Regions from separate parts of the Leptolyngbya sp. AN02str genome, predicted to be linked through region 2. Evidence: predicted binding sites of a transcription regulator. Region 2 holds the regulator's gene; the other holds the start of a gene.
The links. The regulator NtcA, encoded in region 2, controls nitrogen genes in cyanobacteria. The targets are predictions, from matches to a motif close to TTTGTANNNNNNNNTACAAA.
Positions count from the first base shown of each region.

Region 1 (15,674 bases), on a different contig from region 2:
TTATGGTGTGCGAGTGCTGGCGACCGATCTGGATGCCGAAAACCCCAATGCCGCTGCTTGGAGCGTGAGCCAGCAACATGCCGCATCGCTGGCTCAGTTGCACTATTCCAACTTGGTTTCTCGCGAGGTGTTTGAGGCGCAGTGCCAGTTTCGAGCGGTGGATATGAACCAGATTCCGGCAGACTTGTACCAGCAGTTTGACCTGTGCTGGTCGAGTTGTGCGTTAGAGCATTTGGGTACGTTGGAGCGAGGCTTGCAGTTTATTTGCCATTCGCTGGCGGTGCTGAAGCCGGGTGGTGTGGCCATTCACACGACAGAATTCAACTTGTCCTCGAATGGGGAGACGCTGGTGGAAGGGGGCACGGTGCTGTATCGCCAGTGCGATCTGGAACAGTTGGCGCAGGAGCTAACGCAGCAAGGCCATCGGGTGATTCCCCTGTCATTTGATGCGGGGGACTGCTTTTTGGATGGGTATGTGGATGTGCCGCCCTACAGCCTGGATGCGTTTTTGTGGGATGTGGCGCGAGATGGCTTCACCTCCATGCCCCATTTGCGGCTGGCGATCGCCAATTATGCTGCCACCTCAATTGGTCTGGTAATCTTCAAAGCCGATGCGTCAGAAACGATTCATTGCGAGACCTAAAGCCCCGAATCCCAATGGTGGAAATGTGCGCTACCGTGGGTGCGATCGCCCAATGTTGGCTGCCGATTGCAGCATAGTCCTGGGTGAAATGGGCCACAGTCGCCATGGGTGCAAATTTTATGAGACAGCTTGGAATTGCATTGTCGAGTCTCCTGGCGGCCGGTTTTGTAGGAGCGGTGGGGCTGACTGCCGAGGTAGTAGCGCCGCGTCCAGCCCACAGCGCCGAACGATTGACCACATTTGTTGGACCACTTCAGCTTTCGGTATCGATTGATGAGCTAGAAACATTTGCGGAAACGGGGCAGGCATCGGGTACGTTGGGGTTAGTGTTGCGATCGCTCAACGAACCGACACAGCTACGATTTCGCCAGGGGTTGCAGCGATCGCTCAAGGTCAATGCCGAAACCATGGCCCGCATCACCTACATTCCCATGGTGGAGCAGGTGATCCAGAGTTTGGGCAACGCCTTCACCATGCCATCGGGTCGCAACGGGTTTTCGGCCCTTCGCTCGGCGCTCATTCTTACCGCGGCGAACAAGCCCGACGGATGGACTGCAATTGACGTGATGCGACAGTTTCCCGCAGAAGAAATTCGCCTCAATATTGGCTATTTACGGGCGGTGGCACGGGAGCTATCTACTACGCTGGTGTCGCGCGATGTAGCCATTGACCTGATTTTGCAGGAAGCCCAGCGAGAAGCCGCTAACGAGCCTGCGATCGACTATGCCCAACTGCCTGATTTGAGTGAGCCGGGGCCACATGGCTATACGCGCGATCGCTTCACCTTCGACATTCAGGCCACCCGGGCCACGCTGCAAGGGTTAGCCAATCGCTATCCCTTACGAGTCGATGCCTATGTTCCCGAAGGTGTGAGCGGTCCGGTGCCCGTGGTGGTGTTTTCCCATGGATTTGGGGGACGGCTGACGGATGGCCAAACCGTGGCGGAGCATCTCACCTCTCACGGATTTGCCGTGCTGGTGCCAGAGCATGTTGGCACCACAGACACCTTCCGCAGTGGCTTTTTGCAGGGGCGATCGGGCGACATTATGAGCCCGATTGAGTACGCCAGTCGCCAGCTCGACATCATCTATATGCTGGATGAATTTGAGCAGTTGGCGGCATCTGATCCCGACTGGGCCAATCGTCTGGATCTGCAAAACGTGGGCGTGATGGGCGCTTCCTTTGGTGGGCTCACGTCGGTGACGGCGGCGGGTGCCAGTTTTTCTCCATCCCGCTTAGCCCCTCAGTGTAGCCAGGGGTTAACTCAGTTCAATCCGGCGTTTTTGCTGCAATGCCACGCCCGGTTTCTGCCGCCGACAGATTACAACTTTGCCGATCCCCGCATTAAGGCAGCATTTCCCCAGTACCCCATGGGCGCAACGCTGTTTGGCCCTTCTGGTATGGGAGATATTCAAATTCCCATGCTGATTTTGGCGGGAAGCCACGACCTGTTGGCCCCGGCGGTGTATGAGCAAATCCCGATGTTTTCGTGGTTGCGATCGCCCCACAAATACCTGGCGCTGATGGTTCCCGGCACGCACTTTTCTACCAGCAGCCCCAGCAACGTGGCCATGATTCCGCCACCGTTACGAGGCCCCGATGCGACGATTGGCCGTCGCTACCAGCGCGCCCTCAGCGTCGCCTTCTTCAAAACCTACCTGAGCGGCAATTCCGAAACGTCGGAGTATTTGCCCTATCTCACCTCGTCCTATGCTCAGGCCATCAGTCAGCCCGAGATGCCAATTTACGTCATCCAATCCCTGACACCGGAGCAGTTGGCCCCGGCCTATGGTGGCATTCCACCCGGAGCAGAGCAAATGCAAGCCGAGGCGATCGCCCAACGTCCGGATCGCGTGCTAGACGACATTCAACAGACCGGCCTGCTGCGGGTGGGGATTCGCACCGATGCGGCTCCGTTGGGCTACATCGATGCCGAAGGTCGCTGGGCGGGCTACTGCTTTGACCTGGCGAATCAGTTGGCGAGCGAGTTGGCGCGATCGCTGCCTGCCAGTAGCGATCGCCCCCTGGGGGTGGATGTGATTCGGCTTCCGTCGTCTTCTGAGAACCCATTCGAGCTGGTGCAAAGTGGCGCGGTGCATATGGAATGTGGCCCAAATTCAATTCAAACTGGCGCTACGACTGTCACCTTCTCTGAGCCGTTTATGGTGACGGGAACCCAGTTTTTGGTGACGGATGCGGCGCGATCGCGCATCAACCTCTCTGACTTGGCGAACGGGTTGGCGGGTGTGAAAACGGGAGTGCCAGAACGGAGTCGGGTAGAGGAACTGGTGCGCGATCGCTATCCCCGTTCGACTGTGGTACCTTTTGCTGGAGAGGGGGTCACCCAGAATGGGGTGCAGGCCGTGACAGACGGGACAATCGACACCTTTGCCAATGACGGCTTGCTCCTGTTAGGCGAGCTGGCTCGTCAAGATGCGGCCGCCCAAACGTTAACCCTGGTGCCGTCTCAGCCGCTGAGCTGTGACTTTTACGGTTTGGTGCTGCCGTCAGGAGATTCGGCATGGCGCAATACTGTCAACCGTTTCCTGCGCAGCGAGACCGCCTTAGACACGCGGCGCGAATGGCTCAGCAACTTTTCGGGAGATGCGCTCACCACGCTCGACTTTTGTTTTCGGTAGCGCGATCAACCCTTGAGGCACCCTTGAGGCATGGGAGGAATGACCCCTATCGTTTTTCTCTATACAGCGAGTAACCTGCGAAGCGCATAGGGTAAGGTTCTAAATGGAGTGACGAGGCTGAGCCTGGGGCTGCTCGTCATTCGCGAATTGCAAACCACCATTCCTGGATTCATCATGCCGATTGGAGTCGCTGCGGGTGTCGCCATTCTGCCTATTCTGACGGTGCTGTTGCTGTTGGTTGGGGTACGCTTGCCTGCAAGCCGTACGATGCCCATTGCCTTTGGGGTGACGGTGGCGATCGCTCTGCTGGTGTGGCGGGTGCCCTGGAATTGGGTCGCTGCTGCCTCCATTCAGGGATTAGTCATTTCAGCCGAAATCCTCTACATCGTGTTTGGAGCCATTTTGCTGCTGAACACGCTGCAAGCCTCCGGTGCTTTGCAAGTGATTCGCCAAAGCTTGCTATCGGTGTCGAGCGATCGCCGGGTGCAAGTCATCATCATTGCGTGGCTATTTGGCAGCTTTATTGAAGGGGCGTCGGGCTTTGGGACGCCAGCGGTCATGTGTGTGCCACTGCTGGTGGCGATTGGATTTCCGGCAATGGCCGCTGTGATTGCAGCGCTGATTATTCAAAGTACACCTTCCACGTTTGGCGCGGTGGGCACTCCCATTGTGGTGGGCATTGATGCCGGATTGAGCGGAGTCGCTGCGGTGGAACAGGAGATTGAACAGCTAGGGCTGAGCTATGGGGAATATCTTTATCAGATTGGGGTAACGGCCTCGATTGTGCATGGCGTGGTGGGGACTTTTTTGCCGCTGATCCTGGTGGCGATGATGACAGCCCTATTTGGTGAGCTGCGATCGCCCTGGGAGGGGTTGGCCGCCTGGAAGTTTGCGCTGTTTGCTGGGTTGGCCTTCACAGTGCCCTATACCATCACGGCTCACGTTCTGGGGCCAGAGTTTCCCACGTTGATAGGTGGTCTCGTGGGGCTAGCCATCGTTGTGCCCGTGGCCAAACGGGGTTGGCTCATACCCCGCCAATCATGGGATTTTCCCCCACGCGAGCAGTGGAAAGACATTTGGTCGGGGAGTCAAGTGCTGTCGCTGTCGCCGATACAAACTGCCATGAGTCCGGCGATGGCCTGGTTGCCCTATGTGCTGGTGGGGGTATTGTTGGTCATTTCGCGGGTGGTGCTTCCGGTCAAAACAATCTTGCGATCGCTCCAGATCAGTTGGCCCAACATTTTGGGAACCACCCTTACCGCGACCACTCAGCCGCTATACCTGCCACCCACCATTCTGTTAATCGTTGTTGCCATCACCTACGGCTTGCATCGGATCAAACCATCGGATATGCAACGGGCCTTGGGCGATGCCTTGCCTGTTATTCGTCAGGTAACTGTCGCGCTGGGGGCGGCGGTGCTGCTGGCGCGGGTGTTCATTAATTCGGGCACCAATGCCATTGGCCTTGCCAGTATGCCTTTGACGTTGGCGGATGGCATGGCAGCGATCGCGGGGCAATTTTGGGCACTGGTGGCTCCGGTTGTGGGGCTACTGGGTGCATTTGTCGCAGGCAGCGTCACTGTTAGCAATATGATGTTTTCGCTGTTTCAGTTTGGTGTGGCCAGTCAGTTGCAGCAGTCAACGCCGCTAATTTTGGCGTTGCAATGTGTGGGTGCGTCGGCGGGCAATATGGTGTGCGTGTCAAATATTGTGGCGGCGGCAGCGACGGTTGGGCTGATGGGGCGAGAGGGGCTGCTGATTCGGCTATTGCTGATTCCGTCGTTGTACTACATCGGATTGGCAGGCATTTTGGGACTCTTGCTACTGTAGCAACTGGGGAATTAAGGCTATCCCCATGCTTACCGTGGCTCTCATCCCCAGCCCTGCTCCCAATGGTGGACCATCAGGACCTGTAGCAGCCCTGCGTCATCTGTCGTCTATTTGGGGGAAGATCAGAAGTGCGGTGTGACAAGGTGCGCATTTGTTTGTGGGCGATCGCGCCGCATCCTCATCTTTCTCACCAGGCAAACTCTTTTATAATTCAGGTGTACTAATTTGAGCGATGCTATGGTAGTTGAGCCTGAGCTGTGTCGCTGTGCCTGGGTGAAGCCCGAGCCATTGGAGATTGCCTATCACGACCTGGAATGGGGTGTGCCCCAGCATGACGACACGCGCCTGTTCGAATTCCTAATTTTGGAAGGAGCGCAAGCCGGACTCAGTTGGTCTACCATCCTCAAAAAGCGCGAACATTACCGAGAAGCCTTCGACGGATTCGATGTGGAACGAGTGGCGCAGTACGACGATGACAAAGTTGCCATGCTGTTGACCAATCCTGGCATTGTGCGCAATCGGCTCAAGGTGCAGTCCGCTGTCAAGAATGCCCGATCTGTACTGGAGATCCGCGCCGAATTTGGCACCTTGGATGCCTATGTATGGCAGTTCGTGGAGGGTGCGCCGATTGTGAATGGGTGGCGATCGCTCTCCGACATTCCCGCCGAAACGCCCGAATCTCGTGCCATGAGCAAAGATTTACTCAAGCGCGGCTGCAAGTTCGTCGGGCCAACCATTTGCTATGCCTTTATGCAAGCCTGCGGACTCGTCAACGACCACACCACCGACTGCTTCCGCTACACCGACCTCACCTGATATCTGACCCATCCAAAATCACAAATCCAAAATCCAGCATCCCGTATCCCGCGCACTAGCATCTGTCCCAGCAACTCGCTAGGCTACTAAACGTACCCTCTAACCCAAACGTTCGGTTCATGAGTCAAACGGTTTCAGATATTTCGGTGAACACCATTACAGGCGAACCCAAGAGCCTGAGTGATTACAAAGGCAACGTGCTGCTTATTGTCAACGTTGCCTCCTACTGTGGCTACACCCCGCAGTACACCGGCCTCGAACAGCTCAACCAAACCTTTGGAGACAAAGGTTTGCGCGTGTTGGGCTTTCCCTGCAACGACTTTGGCGCTCAAGAACCCGGCACCAACGAAGAAATTCAGCAGTTTTGCTCCACCAAATACGGTGCAACCTTCGAAATGTTCGACAAGGTGCATGCCAAAGGCCCCGAACAGCATCCTCTGTACCAGCGCCTTACCAGCACCCCTCCCGCTGGCGATGTCGCCTGGAACTTCGAGAAATTTTTGATTAGCAAGACGGGTGAAGTCGTTGGTCGGTTTAAGAGCAGCGTTGCTCCTAACTCACCAGAGCTGATTGCGGCGATCGAAGCGGAATTGGCAAAGTAACGGTCTCAGTTAAGAATTTGGGCTACTGGCGATCGCGCCTTGTCGATTTCAAGGTGAATGCAGGTAGCCCATTCCTTTACAATATGTAAAGTTAATGAAAAGGACGGGGCGAATGCGAGTCGCGATCGTTGGTGCGGGTTTGGCAGGTTTGGCCGCAGCCGTTGAGTTGGTGGATGCAGGCCACGAGGTCGAAATCTTTGAGTCGCGTCCCTTTGTGGGCGGCAAGGTGGGCAGCTGGGTGGATGCCAACGGCAACCACATTGAAATGGGGCTGCATGTGTTTTTCAATAACTATGCCAACCTGTTTGCTCTGATGAAAAAGGTAGGCGCTTACGAAAACCTGCTGCCCAAAGAGCATGTTCACACCTTCATCAATCGCGGTGGCGATGTGGGTGCTCTTGATTTCCGTTTCCTGGTAGGCGCTCCCTTCCACGGCCTCAAGGCCTTCTTCACCACGGGCCAGCTCACCCTACAGGACAAGTTGCAAAATGCGATCGCCCTCGGCACCAGTCCCATTGTTCCCGGTTTGGTGAACTACGACTTTGCCATGAAGCTGATTCGCGATTTGGATGGCATTAGCTTTGCCGACTGGTTCCGCAGCCACGGCGGCTCGCAAAATAGCCTCAAGCGCATGTGGGACCCGATCGCCCTGGCTCTTGGCTTCATCGACACGGAAAACATATCCGCTCGGTGCATGCTCACCATCTTCATGATGTTTGCCGCCAAAACCGAAGCCTCGCGCCTAAACCTGTTGGCAGGTTCCCCCGCAGAATACCTGCTCAAGCCCATCATCAATTACATTGAGGCCAAGGGTGCCAAAGTCCACACCCGTCGCCAAACTCGCCGCATCGAGTTCCAGGACGAAGGCGGCTCCACCACTGTGACGGGCATTGTGGTCGCCAACGGTGAAACCGAAGAAACCATCACCGCCGATGTTTACCTTGTGGCCTGCGACGTGCCCGGTGTGCAGCGCCTCTTGCCCCAGGAATGGCGCAAATGGCCCGAATTCGACAACATTTACAAGCTGGAAGCGGTGCCCGTTGCCACCGTACAGCTGCGGTTTGATGGTTGGGTGACCGAGCTAAACGATGATGCCGCCCGCACGCAACTTGGCAAAGCTGCCGGGATTGATAACCTGCTTTATAGTGCTGACGCAGACTTCTCCTGCTTCTCTGACCTCGCCCTCTCCAGCCCCAAAGACTACTACCGCGAAGGCCAGGGTTCGTTGATGCAGGTGGTGCTCACCCCCGGCGACCCCTTCATTAAAATGAGTAACGAAGACATTGCCCAGCACGCCCTCAAGCAAATCCACGACCTCTTCCCCTCCTCCCGCGACCTCAACATGACCTGGTTCAACGTGGTGAAGCTGGCCCAATCCCTCTACCGTGAACAACCCGGCATGGATCCCTACCGCCCACCCCAAAAAACCCCCGTCCCCAACTTCTTCCTCGCGGGTAGCTACACCGCCCAAGACTACATCGACAGCATGGAAGGGGCCACCATCTCCGGCAAACAAGCCGCCGCCAGAATCTTGGAACCGACAGGATATCAAGTGGTGGGAGAAGGTCTGTTCCGTTATTAGAGAGCAGGATTTAGAGGCTAGGAGCTAGGATTTAGGGGCTAGAACTGAGTTGGGAGGATATGGTTGGGAATACATAGCTTTCGGGAGTTGAAGGCTTGGCAGGTGGGAGTGGATGTTGCTGAGAAAATTGATCGAATCACCTTTCAGGTTCCTGATTGCGAGCGCTATGGATTGATGAGTCAGATGCAGCGAGCGGCTGTCTCCATGCCATTTAATCTTGCTGAAGGCCATGCCAAAAGTTCCACAAAAGAGTGTCTGTTCTACGTCTCTGTGGCTTTGGGCTCCTTAGTTGAACTTGAAACTCAACTCCTCCTGGCAAAACGCCTGCCTATATCGACGATGTCCAAGCGATCCTAACCCTCGATCACCTTAACGAACTGGGCAAAATCATCCGTGGCCTCCAAAAAGCTCTCAAATCCAAATTTCCTATCCCCTAACTCCTAGCCCCTCCCTATGACAAACTGGCTCGAACATACAGTCCAAATCGAAATCGATGCGCCAATTGATGTGGTGTGGTCACTCTGGTCGGATTTGGAGCAGATGCCTCAGTGGATGAAGTGGATTGATTCGGTGAGGGTGCTGCCAGAGAATCCAGAATTGTCGGAGTGGAAGCTGGCGTCGGGTGGGTTTGAGTTTCGCTGGCGATCGCGCATTGTCAAAATCGTGCATCACCAAATCATTCAGTGGGAGTCGGTGGATGGGTTGCCCAATCGGGGGGCAATTCGTTTCTATGACCGAGGGGGCGATCGCTCGATTGTGAAAATGACCGTTGGCTATGGCATTCCAGGCATTTTGGCGCGGATTATGGACAATCCCATTTTGGGTCGCATTGTGGAATCGACGCTGATGGCGGATCTGGAGCGATTTCGGCAGTATGCGGTGGTGGCAAAGTCATCGGGCGATGCCTAACGATTTGGATAGGTGCATGGGCTGATTCCATTGGGCAGGCGATTGATGAGGGCGATCTCCTGCCAGAAGCGTCAGACTTTGTACTTTTGTATCTCGCAATACGGTGTGGCCCGGTTGCAAAACCTATGGTGCATATCAGGAGCCGTGCTTCGCCCTGGTTCATTCGTAAATGGGGCGATCGCGTTCCACGATGCCTTCATAGCGATGCATTGCAACCTTCACCGAGCGACCCCATGAAAAAGCATTATTCCGTTGCAATTGTAGGCGGCGGACAAGCAGGTTTGTCCATGAGCTACTGCCTCAAAGAGCGGGGCTTTGACCACATCGTGTTTGAAAAGCACGAGATTGGCCACTCATGGCAGAACAAGCGGTGGGATTCATTTTGTCTGGTCACGCCCAACTGGCAGTGCCAGCTTCCGGGGTTCCCCTATCCCGGCAGCGACCCTCACGGGTTCATGCAAAAAGACGAGATTGTGGAATACATCAAAACCTACGCCGCTTCGTTTGAACCGCCCGTGTATGAGGGGGTTGAGGTGTCGAGTCTGCGCAAGAATGATTCGATGGGTGTGTTTGAGTTGACCACATCGATGGGAGACGTTACGGCAGATCAGGTAGTGATTGCAGTGGGTGGCTACCATTTGCCCAAAATTCCCAATTTATCAGCGCGGTTGTCCAAATCTATCGGGCAAATCCATTCATCGGAGTACCGAAATTCCCAATCCCTACCGGAAGGAGCCGTGATGGTGGTGGGGACGGGCCAATCGGGCTGCCAAATTGCGGAAGACTTGCATCGCGAGGGCCGACAAGTTCACCTATGTGTGGGAAGTGCACCGCGATCGCCCCGTCGCTACCGAGGCAAGGACGTGGTGGATTGGCTCGACCAAATGGGCTACTACGACCTGTCGATCGATGAGCATCCCCAAAAAGAAAAGGTGCGCACCAAGGCCAATCACTACGTTACCGGGCGCGATGGTGGCAAAGAGATTGACCTGCGGCAGTTTGCCCTGGAAGGCATGCAGCTCCACGGCCATCTTAAAGATATTGATGACGATGGTACGCTCTGGTTTGCTGACAATTTGAAGCACAACCTTGACCAGGCGGATGCCGTCGCCGAAAGCATCAAGAAAAGCATTGACCAGTACATTGAGCGCCGTGGCATTGATGCACCCATGGAGCCACCCTATCAGCCTGTGTGGGAGCCCCAGGAAGAGGTGCGATCGCTCAACATGACCGAGGCCAACATTGCGGCGGTAGTGTGGTGTACAGGCTATCAAGCCGACTTTAGTTGGGTGGAGGTTCCGGTGTTTGACGGCAAGGGCTATCCGGGGCACGAACGCGGCGTTACAACGGTGCGGGGTTTATACTTCCTAGGATTACCTTGGCTGTATACCTGGGGTTCGGGCCGATTTTCGGGAATTGCCCGTGATGCCAGCTACCTGTCGGATTACATTGCCGCTCGCCAAAAAACAACTCACTCCAACGCCTGGAGCGTTGTGAATGAGTTCTTGTTGGGCTCTTAAGAAGCTTGGCCTACTCTGAGGCTGGAGTTATTCTTCTTCTTTGAGCTGGGGTCTAGAAGAGGGGACGGTGAAAGCGGAGAAGATGCTACCGCCGCTAGAAGCAGAGCCTGTTTGGCTGGCGGGTTTGCTGTTGAGGCTGGTGCTGGCCTGAGGCAAGTTGGTGACAGAATGGCACAGCAGTGTCAGCACACAGGAGCACACCGCTAACGAAACCAAGTCGAGGTTGCGGGCCGAAAACATATCGGCTCGTGCGGCGATCGCCTGTGCTTCAGTACGTCGGGAATGCACATTCGACTGTTTGCGATGACGAATACGGGTCTCTAGCACAGGTTCGATCCTCAACTTGGCTCTGTAAAAAAACAAGCGGCCGCAGCGATGGCAAATCGGGAAAAATTTAGCCGCTACTCTGTAGACTACCCAACCTGCCAATTTGTTCACGCACTCCACTATAGCGATTGGCCTTTGCTTTGAGCCGGGTTTATTTTTGGAGGGAGTAGGGAGTAGGGAGTGGGGAGTGGGGAGTAGGGAATCGGAAATCAGAAATCGAAAATTGAGAGCGGACTTGCAACTGCCTTGCAGCTGCTTGACCTGTCCCAGTTCAGCAAGATCGAGACCGAAGGGCCTACAGTCGAAGCGTGAACTGGCGGGCGATCGCAAACTGGATCATCAGCCACGGATGGCGGGTAGTTTGCAGCACGTGAGGTCGAACAAAGCGACCACAAACGAGCCTTCCTAAGCCCTTTGCTTTGGCGTGGAGGCGAGCCAACCCGTATCGCCAGGGTGCCCAGATCCCTGTTCCCGCATAGGTGGGACAAAAGGTGAGCGGACCGTACAGCACATCTGCCCGATGGATACCGCTAAATCCATGGCGGCGATGTTCGGGATTGGGGATGCCGCCATGTTCGCCATAGTTGCGAAATGCCACATAATTTTGCAGGCCGCGATCGCGCAAAAAACGGTCAATTGTGGAATCGAAGGTGGAGTAGCCTTTGCCATACTGGGCCGTTACCCAGTCCACTAAGCTGCATAGATGAGCCGCGCCTTGAGGCGTAATCACATAGGCCACTAACGATGTGGAAAATCCTTCTGCAAAGCCGTGAGGCGATACGCTGTAAATCTGGGGAGCGCAGGTATACAGCCAGCCCAAGCCAACATTCGCCTGCCGGACATCAAACGGAATGGGCAAATTCGCCATGTCCACCACTGGCACAAAGTCTGCTTCCATAATCAAGCTAGGAGTTGGGGCGATCGCTGCCTGTTTCCAGGCTTGGCTGTGGTTCACCATGCAGCGATAAATGGCAGCGGCTCCTTCCAATTCGGGCACATCGAACTGACGCAACACTTGATAGGTAAGCCCTTGCTGGGCCAACTGCGCTTCTAGGCGATGGGTCGATTCTCGATAGGCAATGACAAACGCTTGTCCCACCCCTTGCCGAAGCGATACCTTTACGCCCGTCGGCATGGCCAACGGGCGTATTAACTGGGGCGATAGAGCAGAATCACTCATTCTCATATCCATTTTGGATCCAGGCAAGATCCACAACCTTGTACTCTAGTGCTGATTCCCAATCAGGACTGTTTTGAGGATGCTTTACACCCAGAAAATCATTCCGAGGCAGGACTAACGTACTCTGAGAATAGAAGACTCAATTCAAGCGTAGAAGGGCATGACTGCGATCGCATCAACACTAGAGACGATAGTTAACGCCGATGCCATATACCCATGGGAGCGTCTCGCCTCAGACTGGCAAACCCGACTGTCTCAAGCCGTAGCTCCTGCTACGAAATGGCCGACTTTCGTGTATCCCTCCACCGTTGACCAACTGGCAGAAGTGTTGACCTGTGCCAACCGCGAAGGCTGGCGAGTGTTGCCCTGCGGTGGTGGCTCCAAGCTGGCGTGGGGCGGCTTGGCCCAATCGGTCGATGTGGTGGTGAGTACTGCACGGTTAAATCGCCTGATTGACCACGCTGTGGGGGATATGACTCTCACAGCCGAAGCGGGAATCGCTCTGGCAGATGTGCAGCGCATTTTGGCGCAACATAACCAGTTTTTGACGCTGAACCCAATAGCCGCATCGACTGCAACGCTCGGTGGTATGGTGGCCACAGCTGATGCAGGTTCCCTTCGCCATCGCTACGGCGGCGTGCGCGATGTGTTGATTGGTCTGTCGGTGGTGCGGGCCGATGGCCAAGTGGCAAAAGCGGGTGGCCGTGTGGTGAAAAATGTCGCCGGCTATGACCTGATGAAGCTGTTTACAGGATCGTGGGGAACGCTGGGAATTTTGTCACAGCTTACGTTTCGGGTGTATCCCCAACCAGAAGCGTCGCAGTCGGTGGTGTTGCAGGGGGATGTGGATGCGATCGCCCGACTCACCCAAACTTTGCTGGCCTCTGCGCTGGCGCCCACGCAAGTAGACTTGCTCTCTAGCTCCACCCTGAAAACATTGGGATTTGGCAATCAGTTGGGCCTAGCGGTGCGGTTTCAAAGCATTCCCATCAGCATCGAAGCTCAGTCGCAACAGCTGGTGGAATGGGGGAAAGCGTTGGGTATCTCTGGGCAAAGCTTGACCGAAGCCGATGACCAAACTCTATGGCAGCAATTACAAGAATTATGGGACGGTTCCCTCACTGAAGCGGTTGTAACTTGCAAAATAGGAGTAGTCCCTTCTAACGCGGTGTCAGTGCTAGACAAGCTGAACGCGCTCGCTCCACTTCAACTGGGGCAAGTGCATGCGGGGGTTGGGCTGGGCCGACTGTGCCTCAGCTCTGATCTGGCTACCCCTGAACTGTTGGCAAGCTTGCGACAGCTTTGTGAAGCGCATTCCGGATTTTTAACGGTGCTACAAGCGCCGCCCGCCCTTAAGCAACAAGTGGATATGTGGGGCTATTCTGGCAACGCGCTTCCCATCATGCAACGCCTCAAGCAACAGTTCGACCCCAAGGGCATTCTCAGCCCTGGCCGCTTTTTGCCGGGTATTTAACCCCAAGATTTCACCCCATTATTGTTGAGTCCGATGACGCAAACCACCGAGCCTTCCAGCAATCTTCCCATCCTTTCATCTCTGGCGGGCAGCACCCAGGGAGGAACTGGATTCGATGCCGATCATCCTCCCGATCCCAAGCTGATTGATACCTGTGTGCACTGTGGGTTTTGCTTGGCAACGTGCCCTAGCTACCGCGTGATGGGAACGGAAATGGATTCGCCACGAGGCCGCATCTATCTCATGGACGCGATCAACGAAGGAGACGCACCACTGGCCACCTCAACCGTGCAGCATTTTGACTCTTGCTTGGGGTGCTATGCCTGCGTCACCACGTGCCCATCGGGTGTGCAGTACAACCGATTGATTGAAGCAACGCGTCCGCAAATCGAGCGGAATTATGCGCGATCGCTCCCCGATCGACTGCTACGAAAACTCATTTTCTCGGTCTTTCCCTATCCCAACCGGATGCGGGCTCTGTTGCGACCGTTGGGCGTATACCAGAGTTCGGGCTTGCAGCGAATGGTGCGATCGCTCGGCTTTCTCAAGCAAATTTCGCCCCAGTTGGCGGCCATGGAATCGTTGCTGCCCCGGCTCTCTTCCCAAGCCTTTCGCGATGACTTGGGTGAGCGGATTCCAGCGCAAGGCCCGCAGCGCTATCGGGTGGGCATGATTTTGGGCTGTGTGCAGCGATTGTTTAATCCCGAGGTGAATGCCGCCACGGCGCGGGTGCTGTCGGCCAATGGCTGCGAAGTGATTATTCCCCCTGTGCAGGGCTGTTGCGGTGCCTTGCCCCACCACCAGGGCCAAGAGGCCCAGGCGCAAACTTTGGCTCGGCAAATGATTGACACGTTTGAGCGAGCTGATGTGGACTACGTGCTGATCAATGCCTCTGGTTGCGGCCACACGCTAAAGGAATATGGTGAGCTGCTGAAGGATGATCCGCAATACCAGGAGCGGGCGATCGCCTTTGTGAAGAAGGTGAGGGATGTGCAGGAATTTTTGGCTGAAGTTGGCTTGACGGCTCCTCTACATCCGTTGCAAGATGAACCGCTCACCCTGGTGTATCAGGATGCGTGCCACATGCTGCATGGCCAAAAAATTAGCCTACAGCCGCGCCAACTATTGCGGAAAATTCCTGGAGTGCAGCTGCGGGAGCCCATCGATGCGGCCCTGTGCTGTGGCAGTGCAGGCGTCTACAACATTCTGCAACCAGAGGTTTCGGATGAGTTGGGCCAACAGAAGGTGACCAATCTGCTGAATACCGGAGCCACGGTGATTGCCTCTGCCAACATTGGCTGTTTTGTGCAAATCAGTAAGCACTTGGAGCGGCAGGGCAAAGTGGTTCCCGTATTGCATCCCATGCAGCTGCTTGACTACTCGCACCGAGGCATAGCGCTTCAGGATGCGATCGCGCAGCAGGCTCATCAGCAGGCTGCATTCAACTAACGATTGCCTATCACGAGTCTGAGTTGGAATCCGCGATCGCCCCTTGTTGAGCTTTCTGGTTCGGCGAGGGGCGATCGCTTTCCCCATTGCTCATGCCCAGGGCACCAGCCATCATTTGTGGAGACATGTCATGGCCAGTCCGCAACATTTGCTGGGGCATGCCAATCTCAATGCCATGTTCCTCAAACGCAAACAGCATTCGCTTGCGAAACTCTCGCCCGACCAGATATTGCTGCAATGGCTGAGTTTCAATCCACAGTCGAATCAGAATTCCTGCATGGCTCACGTCATCAATTCCCAAAACTTCCGGTTCTTTGATGAGTTTGGGCTGCCATTCAGAGTCGTGATAGAACTCATCGGCGATCGTATGCAGTACATGAAAGACCTTGCGAATGTCGGCATCGTAGGCCACGGTAATCGGCAGATCGACCCGAGACCAGACTCGGGTAAGATTCTGCACCTGATTGATCAAGCTATTAGGAATGGTAATCAGCCGACCTTCGGCATTGCGCAATTGGGTAATGCGCAGGTTCATGTTCTCTACCAAGCCCGATACCTGATCCACCTGAATAATGTCGCCAATGCCGTATTGGTCTTCCACCAAAATCAGAAACCCATTGACCAGATCCTTGATCAGGTTTTGGGAGGCGAGGGAAATGGCAAAGGCGAGCACCGCACCAAAGGTGAGAACCGATCCGGTTGG
Region 1 covers NZ_JBNXVR010000001.1:236,076-251,749, reverse strand. Annotated here, with positions in the region: gene ACQ4M4_RS01065 (SAM-dependent methyltransferase) at 1-643, shown strand, start outside; gene ACQ4M4_RS01060 (alpha/beta hydrolase) at 763-3,282, shown strand; gene ACQ4M4_RS01055 (L-lactate permease) at 3,391-5,112, shown strand; gene ACQ4M4_RS01050 (DNA-3-methyladenine glycosylase I) at 5,350-5,928, shown strand; gene ACQ4M4_RS01045 (glutathione peroxidase) at 6,048-6,530, shown strand; gene zds (9,9'-di-cis-zeta-carotene desaturase) at 6,643-8,112, shown strand; gene ACQ4M4_RS01035 (four helix bundle protein) at 8,176-8,469, shown strand; gene ACQ4M4_RS01030 (SRPBCC family protein) at 8,566-9,021, shown strand; gene ACQ4M4_RS01025 (MSMEG_0569 family flavin-dependent oxidoreductase) at 9,255-10,541, shown strand; gene ACQ4M4_RS01020 (hypothetical protein) at 10,569-10,868, opposite strand; gene ACQ4M4_RS01015 (LPS biosynthesis glycosyltransferase) at 11,164-12,048, opposite strand; gene ACQ4M4_RS01010 (FAD-binding oxidoreductase) at 12,209-13,522, shown strand; gene ACQ4M4_RS01005 ((Fe-S)-binding protein) at 13,556-14,971, shown strand; gene ACQ4M4_RS01000 (mechanosensitive ion channel family protein) at 14,982-15,674, opposite strand, start outside.
Region 1: a site for NtcA is predicted at 9,107-9,126, ahead of ACQ4M4_RS01025 (MSMEG_0569 family flavin-dependent oxidoreductase). Genes of this name have one in related genera too.

Region 2 (15,674 bases):
TCCACCAGCCACGGCAAATTTTCCTGCAAAACCGACCAACCACTCAGGAATACCAACAGCGCCACCGGAAACGACAGCACCACATCCAACCACTGAAACCCCAGCGCCCACACCCCCACCAAGCCACCCAACACACTAATCGTCACCCATACATCACTCATGGTGTGACGCGCATCCGCAATCAGAATGGGGCTACCAACACGCCGACCAACACGCCGCTCATAGAACGCCACAAAAATATTGAGACCCAACACCATTAACAGCAACCACAGTTCAAACATGCCAATCTGAACCGGATCGCTCCCGTTAAGAATGCGCCCCACCGCACTCTTCAAAATCTCGAAGCAAGCAATCCCCAAAAAAACCGCAATCCCCAACGCACCGAGCGCTTCAAACTTTTGATGGCCGTAGGGATGATCGCGATCGGGCTCAGGATTCGACAGTCCACTCGTGACCAATCCCAGCACATTATTCGCGCTATCGGTAACACTATGCAGCGCATCGGCCAGCACACTCAGCGACCCCGTTAGCGTGCCCACCATCACCTTAATGCCCATCACCACAATGTTGAGCACCAGAGTTAGCACCAGCACCCGTTGGACTTGTGCCCGATGATCTTTTTGCATGCCCAATCACCCACTGCGAAATCCAATTGCTAGGACTATAGCAGTCGGGTTAGGGAGATAGGAGATCCACCTAATCCCAACGAATCTCAAATCTAAGAATCCAAACTCCCAAACGGCTTACCCTGCATCAGTAAGGCGCTGTAAATACCGCTCAATCAGCAGGATGGCGACAATATCATCAATAGGGCGAGGGATGGTGCGCAGCTTTTGTGGAATCAGGGCTTGCAAGCCCTTAGGAGGAAACATCTGCCAATAGCGATCGCGTGCTTCCAACGTACTGTAGCGCTCGTCAACCAGAACCACCCGCAACGGTTCGGGCAGCTCGCTCTCAAGGCGAGTTTTCCAGAGCTTGGCCGTCGTTTGGTCGCCCATCACCAACAGCGAAATGGGGAACTGTTGACGAAGTTGAGAAATTCGAGCGATCGCCAACGTCGAAGGCACCACCTCATAAAACAGCAATTGGCGATCCAACCCCATCACCGCGAGGCCACACTTTAGCCGACCGGGATCAAACCCTAAAATGGCTGGTTGATCTGTCATTCGTTGACCTGTCACACTTCCTCTTCAACCACTGGCTTAAGGTTGCAGCAAACTTTCCGTTTCGGCTGTGCTGAACAGTACACGATCCCCACTGACAGCCAGCAGATCTAGCTGAGCAGGGCCAGCGGTATAAATGGGCTCCATCGCCACCGCTTGAATGCTAACAGGCTGATTGTAGACCCGAATCTGTCGAAAGAAGTTGACCACCGTTTCAGTGCGGCCATCGGCAATCTGCACCACCTCAGCCAGCAGCCCCAACTGGCGTAGGCGGAACTGCGCCGTACCAATGAGCAAGTTGAACTGCTCAACCAACGCTTCATCCGTAAGCCGTCGGGGATCAGCCGTTGCAGAAGCCACCACCTCACCAGTCCGCAGCAGCAGCTCATTGGGAGCCGCCGCCACAAAAACCTGAATGCAGTCCTCGCCTGATAGCACGCAGGGTTCGCCCACTACATAGTTGCCAGCCGACAGAATTCGCACCACATACTCACGCCCGTTTTGCAATTGCTCCACCAATTGCTCCACCTGGGCATTCGTGACCTGAATGACCTGCCCCTCAACAGCATTCATACCAGGCCGCACCCGCTGGGCTGCAAACCGATTGGCCTCAACCAAAAGCTGAATCACCGCTTGGGGTGCTGCCGCCGGAGTCACAACTCGCACGACCCCCGAAGACAAGGTTTGATTGCGCAAAAGGGCGACACTGCCCTGCCGCAAACCCTGAAATTCCCGTTCCAGCACTTGCACTTCTTGCGTAAGGTACTGCTGCTGCGCTTCTAGCTCTCGAAGTTGGGCTTCGCGCTCCGCAATGCGGCGATCGCGCTCCGCAATTTCCTCTTCTCGCTGCAAAATTTGCTGCTGGCGATCGGCCTGCAATTGTCGAATTTCTTCGCGCAGTGAGTTGGCCTGACCCGATACATTACGCAGCACCGCTTGCGCCTGACGGTAGCTGGTTTCAATTTGCTGTAACTGCGATTGGGTGCTACCGAGTTGGTCTTCAGTCACGCGCAACTGACCTTCAATCCGATCCCGCTGCACATTCGCCTCATCTAGCCGACGGTTAATGCTCGACAGCCGCCGCTGAGCCTCTTGCTGCTCATCCAGTGCAACATCAAGCTCGCGCTGAATGGTTTCCCGTTCACCCTGCGCCTCCCCTAGCTCAATTCGAGCATTGGCCAGATCATCTTGAATGCTCTCTAGCTCAAACACCCCAGTACGCAAGCGATCATCAATTGCAAACAAAATGCCAAACGTGACCGCAGAAATCAAAATCCCGGTCATGATCGTGATTAAGGTGGCAGTTTGCCGGGGACGCAGCCGAAACAAGCTCAGCCGTGCTTTACCAACTCGCATTCCCAGGCGATCGCCAACGGTTGCAATCACCCCTCCCAACACCAAAATCGCCAAAATTAAGACCAGCCCTGTGGTCATCGTCAGCTACGCAGAACTCAGATACAGCCTACTGCATTCTGATAAGAGATTTCAGGAAACGCGCAAACTCTTGCCACACCATTCAACCTGCGGCCCGCGTCGTCTTACTGTCAATCTCCTACCATCAAGCAGCCTCACCCCTAGAAATTGAGTCTCCTCCATTTCCAGTGTGACATTTACGGATCAGCCTATGAGCCAAAATTTGCGAAAAATGAGGATTTTCAGCTTTTTTGCCATCTCACCCATTCATTTAGCCAACCGCGCCCTACGTAAACTGCTGACTTAGCGCAACCGGGTTGTAAACCGTGATCTTCTTTTTGTGAATGGAAATCATATTGTCCGTTCGCAGGTCGCCCAGCAACCGTGTCACCGTCACCCGAGTCGAGCCAATCGCCTCAGCGATCGCTTGATGAGACAGCTTCAGGTCGATCATAATGCCATCCGACGTGGGCACCCCAAAGTCACGACACAAAATCAGCAAAAAGCTCACCAGCCGCGATCCCATATCCCGATGGGCCAACGTTTCAATCATCATCTCAGTTTGCAAAATGCGCGATGACAGACCCTTCAGCATCAACATGCTCAAGTCGGGATTATCCTTCAGCGCCTTTTCCACCTGCTCAATCGGAATCGACAGCAGCTCTACCGGAGTAAACGCCACCGCATGGTAAAAGCGATCGGCCCGTTGCCCTGTAATGAGCGACAGCACCCCAAACACACTGTTCTCTCGCAGCAGCGCCACCGTAATTTCTTCGCCCGCCTCGTACACCCGCGACAGCTTCACCGCTCCCTTCAGCAAAAAGTAAACCCGTTCCGCAGGGTCGCCCGGAAAGAAAATGGTTTTGCCTCGTTCAAACGCCTCCACCATTGGCGGAAACACGCCACCGCTCAACTGTCGGAAAACATCTGCCAACGGCTTATCTTGTGTCGCCACCATACCCCTCGCCTTCTCGGACCCTGTGAGAGTAGTCTTTTTATTAACCAGAAATCAGCCTACGCTTAAGAACAACTACACCATCGAATTGTGCCTAAGTGAGGAAATTTTGACTTTAGAACACTTAAACTAACTTTAGAAGAGTTTTTTGTATCCGATACTACACTTGATTCCTTCAGGAAGCCTGCATGAATACCAGATTTAGCGAAATCGCTCTTGACAAGAGATGCTGCAGACCGTTTTGTGGGCTTTGTCTATCAGGGTATAGCAAGCTACGGTAAATGCGTCATCTTTCGAGATTAGGGTTAGCGGATCGTGGCATTCCAATTCTCATCCAACCACATGAACTGCCACCCAACCCCTACTTTTAGATCCCCTTTTTCAGTATTCTTAATTCGCTGGCACATCTAAAAGCCCAAAAAAATTCATACCCTCCTAACGCCAATGCTGAATTTAACTGGAAAAAATGCCCTCGTTACCGGAATTGCCAACAATCGCTCCATCGCTTGGGGCATTGCACAGCAGCTTCAGGCGGCCGGTGCCAACCTGGGCATTACCTACCTGCCCGACGACAAAGGCAAGATGGAGAAAAAGGTTGCCGATTTGGTTGAACCGTTGCAGCCCAGCCTATTCTTGCCGTTGGATGTGCAAAACGATGGGCAGGTCGAGAGCACCTTTAATACCGTGCGCGACAAGTGGGGCAAGGTTGATATCCTGATTCACTGTTTGGCCTTTGCCAATCGCGATGATTTGAGTGGCGACTTTAGTAACGTATCGCGCGAAGGCTTTGATCTCGCGCTAAATGTCAGCGCTTATTCACTGGTGCAGCTCGCACGTGCAGCCAAGCCGCTCATGACCGAGGGCGGCTCTATTGTGACGCTTACGTACTTGGGTGGGGTGCGGGTGGTGCCCAACTACAATGTAATGGGCGTTGCTAAAGCGGCATTGGAAATGAATGTGCGCTATCTAGCCGCAGAAATGGGGCCAATCAATGTTCGGGTGAATGGAATTTCGGCTGGCCCGATTCGGACGCTAGCCTCCTCTGCTGTGGGTGGCATTCTAGACATGATTCATCATGTGGAAGAGGTGGCACCGTTGCGCCGTACGGTAACGCAAACAGAAGTGGGCAATGCGGCAGCGTTTCTGTGTAGCGATTTGTCGAGCGGCATCACAGGTCAAATTCTATATGTGGATGCGGGCTACGAAATTATGGGCATGTAGGCCTGCCCTGAAGAGGGGGATACAGGGCGCGCGCTGTATCCCTCACGCACACCTTTCATGCACAACCTCGTCATGCACAAACTGCCATAATAGATAGAGCAAATTGGGTTTGATGGTTGGCTCAGCCAAGTGCTCAATGACTGAGTTCTTTTCTTGGGTCAATTGGTTGAGCGAGTCTGCACGTTGATCCCTTGCTTGTTTCTTGTTGACGTCCTCTGTTGCGAAATCCCAGTCTTATGCAAACCCGCGATCCCATCACAACACCGACCGCTTCCGACGTTCCTGTTGTTTCGACAGGTCGCACAGCATCGGTCAGTCGCAAAACCAAAGAGACCGACGTTCAGGTGAGCCTCAACTTAGATGGGCAGGGGCAGTGTCGTGCAGAAACGGGAGTTCCTTTTTTGGATCACATGCTGGATCAGATTTCCTCGCATGGATTGATTGATCTTGATGTGCATGCAACCGGAGACATCCACATCGATGACCACCACACCAACGAAGACGTGGGCATTACGCTCGGTATGGCTTTGGCAAAAGCCGTGGGCGATCGCAAAGGCATTACCCGATTTGGGCACTTTGTCGCTCCACTCGATGAAGCATTGGTGCAAGTCTCCCTGGATTTTTCAGGCCGTCCCCATCTCAGCTATGGGTTGCAAATTCCGACGCAGCGAGTTGGTACCTACGACACTCAGCTCGTGCGTGAGTTCTTTGTCGCTGTGGTCAACCACGCGCAAATTACTCTCCATATTCGCCAGCTCGACGGTATCAACTCCCACCACATTATTGAAGCAACCTTCAAAGCATTTGCACGGGCAATGCGCATGGCGCTCGAAATTGATCCTCGACGAACCAATACCATCCCCAGTTCTAAAGGGGTGCTGTAGCCAATATCTGCTGGGTTCCGCCTCGCCCGTTTTGGCAACGCACGCGCAATCAATCAACTTCGGCTGATCTAAGCCTGACGTTGGAGAGAAAGCCAAAGGCTGTTTGAGATCTCCAGAGCAGAGTATCCAACAGCCTTTGGTTACCAACATTGATGAAGGGCCATCGTTCGCTTGGCGCTCACGAAATGCGTTGGAAAAATGTTGGCGCTTTTTCTGACCAGGATCTGGTCGCTTTAACCCAAACTTTTCAACAAAGGGATCAGTCTTGCTTTTTCTACCACGTAAACGCCGCGCAACTTTCCAGAGGGAATAGTCACTGTTGCGTCTGAAAAAGCAATCATTGGCGTGACAAACTTTTGTCGCTTTTGCTGTTTAATCCGGAGTGCTTGTTTCATCGCCTGTTCTAAAAAGTCTTTTTCAAACGGCTGCTTGTTTTGCCCGATGTAGCGGTAGAGCTGCTCCCCATCGGTTGTCACTTTTCCACGGTGGGATTTGACATCGATGGTGTAGGTATTGCCTTTGGGCGATGTACACACTACATCAACATCGCCCAGGCCACGCAGCTGTCGTCCATACTCAATTTCCCAGCCCAACGCTTCCAAACCCTCCAGTGTTTTGGCGATTTCTTCCTCACCTTTGGCACCTTGGTCAGCATGGTTAGCCCGCTTCCACAAATACAATCCTTTCCAGACGAGACTGGCCGCTGATACCAGCATCAAAAGGCCAAAGAGAAGCTTGAGCTGTGGTGCGATTAGGGGCTGTTGAGTGGCGGTTGTCAGTTGAAGTGAGGTTGCCAAGTTTTCAAACAATCGTAAAAGGACAAGTGGAACAACGAGCACGGCACCAGCCGCAACAAAGCTTTGAATCGCGCGGACGCGGCGACGCATGGCCATGGTGCGAATATTCTGCCCAGCTTGCCGTTTTCCTCGTCTCATTGCTTTATCCCTGGTGTGTGCCATCGCGGCTACAATTCCTGTTCTATTTAGGATAGGAGCATTCGATCGGTACAGGAACGGCAAATTTACGATTCTATTTTTGTATCCCTATCTATGGCGATCGCTTACCAGGAGGGGTATCACTCATCCATTCAAGCCATCCTTGCATTACTATATAGTTATCGAAAATCCAAAATATTGACCACTCTGTGACACCAGTTCGGGATCTATTTCAATTCATGCTTCTCCCAATTTTGTAGAAGCGCGGCGATCGCGTTTAACCTCAAATTTTCTTCCATTTTGTGGAAGCCCAACCATGGCGCAATCTATCACGCAATATCAGCCCAAGCTTAAATCAAGTACACATACATTAAGTACACCTACCCCAACGACATCTACCCCAACTCCATTCACATCCGTATATGGCCCTGTATCATCCTGGCGATTCGGTCAATCATTAGGCATTGATCCCATTGGTCATCACTCTACTTGTTCGTTTCGTTGTGCGTATTGCCAACTTGGCAAAATTGAGCAAGTTCAAACTACGAGGCAAGTTTTTGTATCAACTCGGCATATTGAGCAAGATTTACAAACCTTTGCTCCCTGGGATGTGGATGTGGTCACCCTTAGTGGCAGCGGCGAGCCAACCCTAGCCCTAAACTTGGGCGAAATCATCACCCTGGCCAAAACAGTCACCGCAAAACCGATCGCAGTGTTAACGAATGGAACGCTCCTGCACGATGCCACTGTGCGGGCAGAACTGGCGATCGCCCATGAGGTTGCCGTTAAGCTAGATGCGATCGGGCCTGTCCGGTTTCAGCGCGTCAATCGGCCTGCACCCGGCATGACCCTGGAGCAAATTCTGCAGGGAATCCAACAGTTTCGCCAGGAGTATACAGGCAGGCTGGCCATTCAAACTATGCTGCTATCCCCCTGGAGCGTCGCAGAGCAAGATACCTACATCACCTTTGTGCAGCATCTTCAACCCGACGAAATTCAGCTGAATACACCGACTCGCCCCAAACCTGTGCAACACGAAATGGATGCCCGAGGGAATCATGCTGCTGGCGATCGCCCCTATACCGTCCACCATCTCAAGCCTTTAAGCGAATCGGTTTTGCAACCCATGAGCGATCGCATTCATCGCGCAACAGGCATCCCCGTGCGCCATCCCAAACAGTTGCTCACCCAGTAGATCGACTGCGTAGCTCCTCCGCAACGCAGACTTGTTGGAAGCATGAATCGCTGCACGGTAGAGGCTTACAACGATCCATGCGTCTAGCAACCCATTCCACAGAGCCCCCCAACCTGCCCTCCCGAACCTCCCGTACCGTTCTTTCTGAATACACTGAAGTGCCCATATTTGCAGCCTCGTCGTGTCTGCAAATATGGGTGTTTTGGCAACGCCGCACCGCCTGCCAAAATACCCTTAACCAAAACCTATGCTCCCCTGGCTCTCGATGCACGAATTCGCAATTGCCTACTTTGACCGCCCTATTCAACCTGACAGGACTTACGCAAGCCCACTAAATCTGGTGTGTTGGTGTTGTGGGTAGGGCGCTTGGCACCCTACCCACAACACCAATGCGTAAGTCCAACTGAGTTTTGGATAAGCTGAAGCGCCCATTTTTGCGTGCGCGACGGGCAAACCTCAGAAAAGCTCCTAACCGAAACTGACGTTATTCAAGCCAGAAATTGTCAAAGCAGACTCGTCTTTCAAACTTGTTCCCAATCAGCTGGGTGCTTGCGGTAACTCAAGAAACCTGAAACCCACTCCTCATTAAATAACCATGTGGTAATATAACAAGTAAAGGTAACGAGGCTTTTCTCTCTCTCTCTGCTGGCGTTGGCCTTCATCTTCACTCTCCGGAAACCGCCCGCCAGCCTCTTCAAACCCATACACAACACTTCTTATCCATTCACAACCTCTAGCAGGAGAACGCACTATGCTATTTCGCCAGCTCTTCGACGAAGCAACCTGGACTTACACCTACCTCATCGCTGACCCGGAAACCAACGAAGCAATTTTGGTCGATCCGGTTGCCGAGCAAGTAGAGCGCGATTTGCGAATTCTGCAAGAGTTGGGGCTAACCCTACGCTATTGCCTCGAAACCCATATCCACGCTGACCACATTACTGGAAGCGGCAAGCTCCGCGAAATCACCGGATGCCAAAGCATTGTTCCTGCCAATGCAAAGGCAGCATGTGCCGATCGCTTTATTCAGGATGGGGAACAGGTGCAAATGGGCTCTGTACATATTGAGGCGATCGCCACCCTTGGGCATACCGACAGCCACATGGCCTACCTCATCAATGGAACTCACGTTCTCACAGGCGATTCGCTCTTCATTCGGGGTTGTGGCCGCACCGACTTTCAGAGTGGAGATTCGGGTGCCATGTTCGATTCGGTAACCGAGCGATTGTTCACCCTGCCAGATGACACACTCGTTTATCCAGGGCATGATTACAAAGGCGAAACCGTCTCTACGATTGGCGAAGAGAAGCAATGGAACCCGCGCTTTGCAGGGCACAACCGCGATAGCTTTATCGATTTGATGAGTAACTTGAAGTTGCCCAATCCCAAAAAGATTATGGAAGCAGTGCCCGCCAACGAGCGCTGCGGCAAAGTTGCCGTTTCTGCATAGTTCAGGCTTTCCAATGATTTAGACGCTCACCTAATCCTTTAATCCGTCCCTCTCGCGTGCTGATCCACACGAGAGGGTTTTTTATGAGCAACGTGGACGTTCCTTCGAGGGGAAACATCAGCGAGGATTCAATTCCCAGCAGCATTACAAGAAGCGATCGCAGCTTGAATTACTAGCCATCCATCAAAGCTATCTATCAGAGCAGAAAATTTCGTACCTGGAACTCACATCACCTAAATGCCAGCCAACTCGCGCATGGCTTGATCGGTGGATAGGAAGAAGTGATCTGGGCCGAGGTAATTCACAAAGCCAATGTGCTTCAGCTTATCCATCACGGGACCCTTCACTTCTGAAAAATAAAACTGAATGCCCAAACTCCGAAAATCTGCAATTAGGCTTTCCAACAGCTCTAAGGCGCTGGCATCAATGACATTAATCGCGCTACACACCAATACAATTTTTTTCACCTCTGGACGATCGGCGATCGCATGGGTCAAATAACTCTCCAAATACTTGGCATTGGCGAAATACAGGCTTTCATCTACTCGGACCGCCAGCACATGGGGATTCGTTTTTACCGAGTAGCGCAGCTCATTTCGAAAATGCTCTGATTCGCCTAGGCGACCCACGATTGCAATGTGGGGTTTACTTGTGCGCCATAAATGCAGCGACAGAGCAATCAGCGCCCCCAGCATAATGCCCTTTTCCACCCCCAGCGAGAGTACCGCCGCAAACGTAGCAATCCAGGCGATCGCATCTGCCTTGTCGTACGTCCACATGCGCTTTAGGGTGGCAAAATCCACCAGCTTATACACCGCAGTGATAATAATGGCCGCCAAACTTGCCTGGGGCAAAAAGTAAAACAACGGCGTTAAAAACAGAACGGTGACGGCAATCAGCAGTCCGGTAATGATGGAGGCAAGGCCTGTGTTTGCGCCTGCCGCAAAGTTCACCACCGAGCGGCTCAACCCACCCGTGACCGGGTAGCCTCCCAAGAATGAGGCTCCCAGGTTCGACACCCCAAAGGCAATCAATTCTTGATTGGCATCAATTTTTTCTCGGCGTTTGCTGGCTAGGGCTTGGCCTCCAGCAAAGCCTTCCATATAGCCTACAAGCGCGATCGCCAGTGCCGGCGGCAGCAGCGATCGCAGCATTGCACCATTCAGCACAGACCAATGAATTGCGGGCAAACCAGATGGAATACTGCCCACCACCCTAACTGCCGCCACCTGATCTAAACCCAACGCCCACACCAACCCAGTCCCCACTATAAGAACCAGCAGAGGTGCGCTTTTAGAGACTGGAAGAATCTTTTGGTCGCTCCACCCCAATCGCTTTAATTGGTAAACCAGTGGATTGTTGAAATATAGCAAAATCACAATACTGAGGATGCCAATCATAAATGTTATTCCATTCATACTCGGCAAGGCGCGAATCAGATTGGATAACAGTACAAAGAATGATTCGGTGGATGGAATGGTTAAGCCAAATAAGTGTTTGATTTGGCTAAAGGCGATGATGATCGCCGCCCCGCTCACAAAGCCAGAAATCACCGAACGGCTGAGGAAATTTACCAAAAATCCCAGTCGTAGCAGCCCAAAACCAATCTCAATCACTCCGACTAAACAGGCAAGCGCGATCGCCAATTCCAAGTATTGAGGCGTATCCGGAGCCGCCAAGGAGGCGATCGCCGCAGCCACCATCAGTGAATCGACCGCAACTGGCCCCACAGCCAACACTCGACTGGTTCCAAACAGGGGATACAAAATTGGCGGCGCGATACTGGCGTAAAGGCCAATCTGCGGCGGCAACCCTGCAAGCAGCGCATAGCCCATACTTTGGGGAATCAGCAAACTCGCAACAATAATGCCTGCTGTGACATCCCCTATCCAATATCGCGCTTGGTAGTGTCGCAACCAGTCTAATGCTGGAATGTAGCGTTTGAGCGATCGCACAATTTGCCTATCAGCGCAACGATCCGTCACGTGCTGATTCATAAATCTTGCCCATTTCGACACTGCAAAGAAACGACCACTAACTCGGTGCAGCTCGCAATCCATGCGATTGCACCCCATCAAGGCTTTACCCTATTAAATTACCATATAGCAATATGACATTATTCTAGTTTTATGAAATGTCAACGAAATTTATAGCTGTCGCCAGCGTAGTTGAAACAAGGGCATGTGGAGGGATGGCGAATCCATCCCTCCACATGCCCTAATCAAACTGGCTATCGCTGTAGTAGCCGCAAACAGTCGTGATGTCGTGGGTGCAGGCTAAGGCTGTAGTCCGCGAACCCTGGCCCAAATATCACTCCCCACTCCACAGCTTTAAAGATTTATTGAATGCAGATGAACCGCAGGAATACTCAGTAGTATGTTGGCCTTAATGATGTGTCCCCTTTTGAAGCTCAGGCCCGCACGCATTGGCTTTATACGCATTGACTCCACACTCACAAAGGATATTTGAAGAAAGTCTGTGACATCAACCTCACAAAACCTGCAATCTGTTCAATCCTCCTCTGCGACCTCGACCGCGATAGATTCACACGAGGCACAGCCCAATCTCTCACCCATCCATCATCAAATTGTGATTGTGGGAGGCGGAGCCGCTGGCATTACCGTTGCCGCCCAGTTGCTCAAGCACGACCGCAGCCTAGATGTTGCAATTATCGAACCCTCGGATAAGCACTACTATCAACCGGGGTGGACGTTGGTTGGCGGTGGTGTTTTTCCCATCTCGAAGTTTGTTCGCGATGAGAGAGATGTGATTCCCGATGGAGCGACCTGGATTCAAGCGCGAGTTGCCCAGCTAGACCCCGACCACAATACGGTCGTAACTCAGGCAGGGCAGGCGATCGCCTATGAATATTTAGTGCTGTGCCCTGGTATTCAACTTGACTGGCATCTGATTCAGGGTTTGCCAGAAGCCCTGGGAAAAGCTGGAGTCACAAGCAACTACTCCAAAGACTACGCACCCTACACCTGGGAAACCATTCAAACCTTTAGGGGAGGCAATGCCCTCTTTACTCAACCGGCCACACCCATTAAATGCGGTGGCGCGCCACAAAAGGTAATGTACATGGCAGATGACACCTTTAAGAGCAAAAGTGGGGTTGGGGTCAACACCACGGTCATGTTTTGTACCGCTACGGCAAGCATGTTCTCCGTGCCGGAATACTCGGCAGCGCTAGATACAGTCGTCGCTCGACGCGGAATTACCACCAAATTCAAACACAATCTCAAAGCCATCAAAGCAGACACTCAAGAAGCAATTTTTGACGTGACCACAGATAGCGGCGTGCATGAAGTGAGCATCCACTACGACATGATTCACGTTACGCCACCGATGAGCCCGCCAGATTTTGTGAAGCACAGTCCCTTAGCTGGCGCTGGCGGATGGATCGACGTTCACCCAGAAACGTTGCAGCACACCCGCTACCCCAATGTGTTTGCACTGGGCGATGCATCATCACTGCCAACCTCCAAAACAGCTGCTGCCGTTCGTAAGGAGGCTCCGATCGCCGTGCAAAACTTGCTGTCAAGGATGCGATCGCAGCCCTTTCATGCTCAGTACGATGGCTACACCTGCTGTCCTCTGATCACAGGCTATCATTCCACCATCATGGCGGAATTTGCCTATGGCGGAAAACTGGCCCCATCCTTTCCGCTAGATCCCACAAAAGAGCGTTATTCCATGTATCTTGCCAAGGCTCACGTACTGCCCTGGCTGTATTGGAACCGTATGCTCAAGGGGGAAGGATTTGAAGCAGATGTTCTAAAACCGTTGCAGAAACTCGTTCGACACTAACGTCTTGAGATTTGGTCAACCCATCGCTTCGCAGAATGCACCATTGAACGCGTTTCGTTTGCTTAACGATTAGGTGCAGCATCGGTGGGTCAAGGCATAGTTCTTGAAAGCATGAATCGTTGCATGGTTCTATCATGCAACGATTCATGCAGTAAACCGATAAACGATACCGTTCAAATCGTCACCAAGGGCGTCTCCAAATCCCAACGGTGACATTAACGCTGGCGTAGGTTCGACAGCTGTTGTAGCTGTTGGCTTTGCTGCTCAACTTGAATCGCCAATGCATCACACACCAAGTCGCATAGCTCAAACAGAAACGGATTGGCAATTCGGTAGTAGACACACACTCCACGTTGCTCGCGGGCAACCACACCTGCCTGAGACAGCATTTTCAAATGCTTGGAGACATTGGCTTGCCCCAATCCTGTATCTTCAATAATCTCGGTTACGTTTTTGGCACCTGTTTTGAGCGAACACACAATTTGTAGCCGACTCACTTCCGACAGGACTTTGAAAAAATCTGCCATCAGGCTCAACGCTTCGGGAGAGAGCTTGGCAATCCCACAATCGTCTGAGCTTCGGGGTAGGGAAACTGTGGCTTTGGGAGACTTGGTAGGCATAAAACGCGTTTGGTGAAGTAGGCTATCTTTATTATATTGCCATACGGTAGTATAGTCTTGTACACACGAAAGGTTCACACAGGATGGCAGCATTCAACTGGCCAACAGCCTTGATGGGTGGGATATTCATTGGCATCAGTGCAACGGTTCTGTTGTTAGGAAGCGGTCGCATTGCTGGCATTAGCGGTATGGTCAATGGGGCCATGACGTTTGCACGGCAGGAGATGTGGCGCTGGAGCTTTATTGCAGGGTTGTTGCTGGGCGCGTTGGTGTATGAGTACGGGCTAGCCACAGCACCCACTCCTCATTCAACATTTTCCCCGATTTCGATGATTGTCGGTGGGCTATTGGTGGGTTGGGGAACCCGTATGGGCAATGGTTGTACGAGTGGCCACGGAGTATGTGGTTTGGGGCGGCTGTCGATGCGATCGCTCGTGGCGGTTCTCGTCTTTTTGGGAACTGGCATGCTGACTGTGTTTGTGATGCGTCATGGCGTTGTGAGTTAACCATATCGTGTGAGTTCGCTCACGGGTGTTGGATTTTCTCGACAACTTGACCTAACCTGGCCCAAGAAAGCGGCAAATGTTTGAACAGAGCCGTTCAATTTAAGAACGCTGACAGAGACAGGACTTACGCATTTATGTTGTGGGTGGGGTGCGAAGCACCCCACCCACAACATAAACCCACCAGATTTAGTGGACTTGCGTAAGTCCATAGAGACTTACGAGACGGAACATGACGATGAAACTTCATCTTGTTGCATTACTTTCGGGCACTTTGTTTGGCTTGGGGTTGGGCCTATCGCAAATGATCGATCGCGATCGCGTTTTGGGCTTTTTAGACGTGGCGGGCATTTGGGATCCCACTTTGCTCTTTGTACTGGGCGGTGCTGTGGGAGTCACCGTGATTGCGTTTCGGTTTGTTTTACGACGGCAGCATCCTTTGTTGGGCGATCGCTTCTATATCCCTACCAAGCAGGGGCTTGATGCATCACTAATCGTGGGTGCCGCGATTTTTGGCATTGGTTGGGGCATTTCCGGCTATTGTCCTGGACCAGCCATTACCGCGCTGGTTTTGGGAGTGTGGAACCCAGTGCTGTTTTTAGTTGCGATGGTGATTGGCTCTCTCGCCCAAAAGTGGTTTGCTACCAATGCGTCTCAACTTCGCCCTCGGCAAAATGCTTAAGGGCTCCAGTGTCATGAACACCTAGATTCATGAACACCGTGTCATGAACACCTCGTTGAAATGGGATCAGCGCATTAGGATAAGTCCTGACCCATTCAGGAAAAACCATGATGATTGCGGCGGGGGCAGCGTTGGGCATTGTTGGGGTTGTGCTGTTGGCGTTTTACCAGCTGCTGAGCCCTGACCATCAGCTGCGGTTAGACGCTCTCACGGTTGAGAAGCCGTAGTCTTGGGTCTGTTGAATAGATCTCTTGCGTGAGTTGTGGTGTGGCGCTGCAATAACAATTCACCCTCCCCAAAAATGAAGGGAAAGAATTGGGTGAATAGCCTGAGTTTTGGATAAGCTGAAGTGCCCATTTTTTTGTGCGCGACGCGCACACAAAAATGGGCACTTCTGAGGTTTGCGCACCGCGCAAGCCTCAGAAAAGCCCTTAACCGAAACTGACGTGGTGAATAGGGTCTCTGGTGGGGGGTTGGGGGGTATGGGAGGTTGGGGAATGGGAGTTCAAGGTTTGGCTTGGGGGCGCGTCGCCCCCCAAACCCCCTGACTGGGAGAGACGGCAGCCCGTCCCTCCCAGACCCTCCCTCGGCAAAGGGGTTGATTGATGGGAGGGGTGAGGCCGCTTCGCATCGGTTGGGGTGGGATCAGGTTTATGGGTGGAGCCGGATGGGGAGCGGGGGTAGGGGTTAGGGATGGGGGTTAGGGGTGTGGAGCTTTGGGCCAGGTGAAGTAGAATGTGGCTCCGGCTCCGGGTTGCGAGTCCACCCAAATGCTGCCGCCTTCGGCTTCGATCAGTTTTTTCACGATCGCCAGTCCAATTCCAGTGCTACCGGTGTCTGCTT
Region 2 covers NZ_JBNXVR010000002.1:249,265-264,938, forward strand. Annotated here, with positions in the region: gene ACQ4M4_RS02830 (cation diffusion facilitator family transporter) at 1-626, opposite strand, end outside; gene ACQ4M4_RS02835 (resolvase) at 744-1,166, opposite strand; gene ACQ4M4_RS02840 (DUF3084 domain-containing protein) at 1,203-2,597, opposite strand; gene ntcA (global nitrogen regulator NtcA) at 2,863-3,534, opposite strand; gene fabI (enoyl-ACP reductase FabI) at 3,976-4,752, shown strand; gene hisB (imidazoleglycerol-phosphate dehydratase HisB) at 4,989-5,636, shown strand; gene ACQ4M4_RS02860 (nuclease-related domain-containing protein) at 5,870-6,571, opposite strand; gene ACQ4M4_RS02865 (radical SAM protein) at 6,888-7,766, shown strand; gene ACQ4M4_RS02870 (MBL fold metallo-hydrolase) at 8,518-9,216, shown strand; gene ACQ4M4_RS02875 (SulP family inorganic anion transporter) at 9,450-11,201, opposite strand; gene ACQ4M4_RS02880 (FAD-dependent oxidoreductase) at 11,695-13,026, shown strand; gene ACQ4M4_RS02885 (ArsR/SmtB family transcription factor) at 13,242-13,646, opposite strand; gene ACQ4M4_RS02890 (YeeE/YedE family protein) at 13,730-14,152, shown strand; gene ACQ4M4_RS02895 (DUF6691 family protein) at 14,388-14,831, shown strand; gene ACQ4M4_RS02900 (PAS domain S-box protein) at 15,532-15,674, opposite strand, start outside.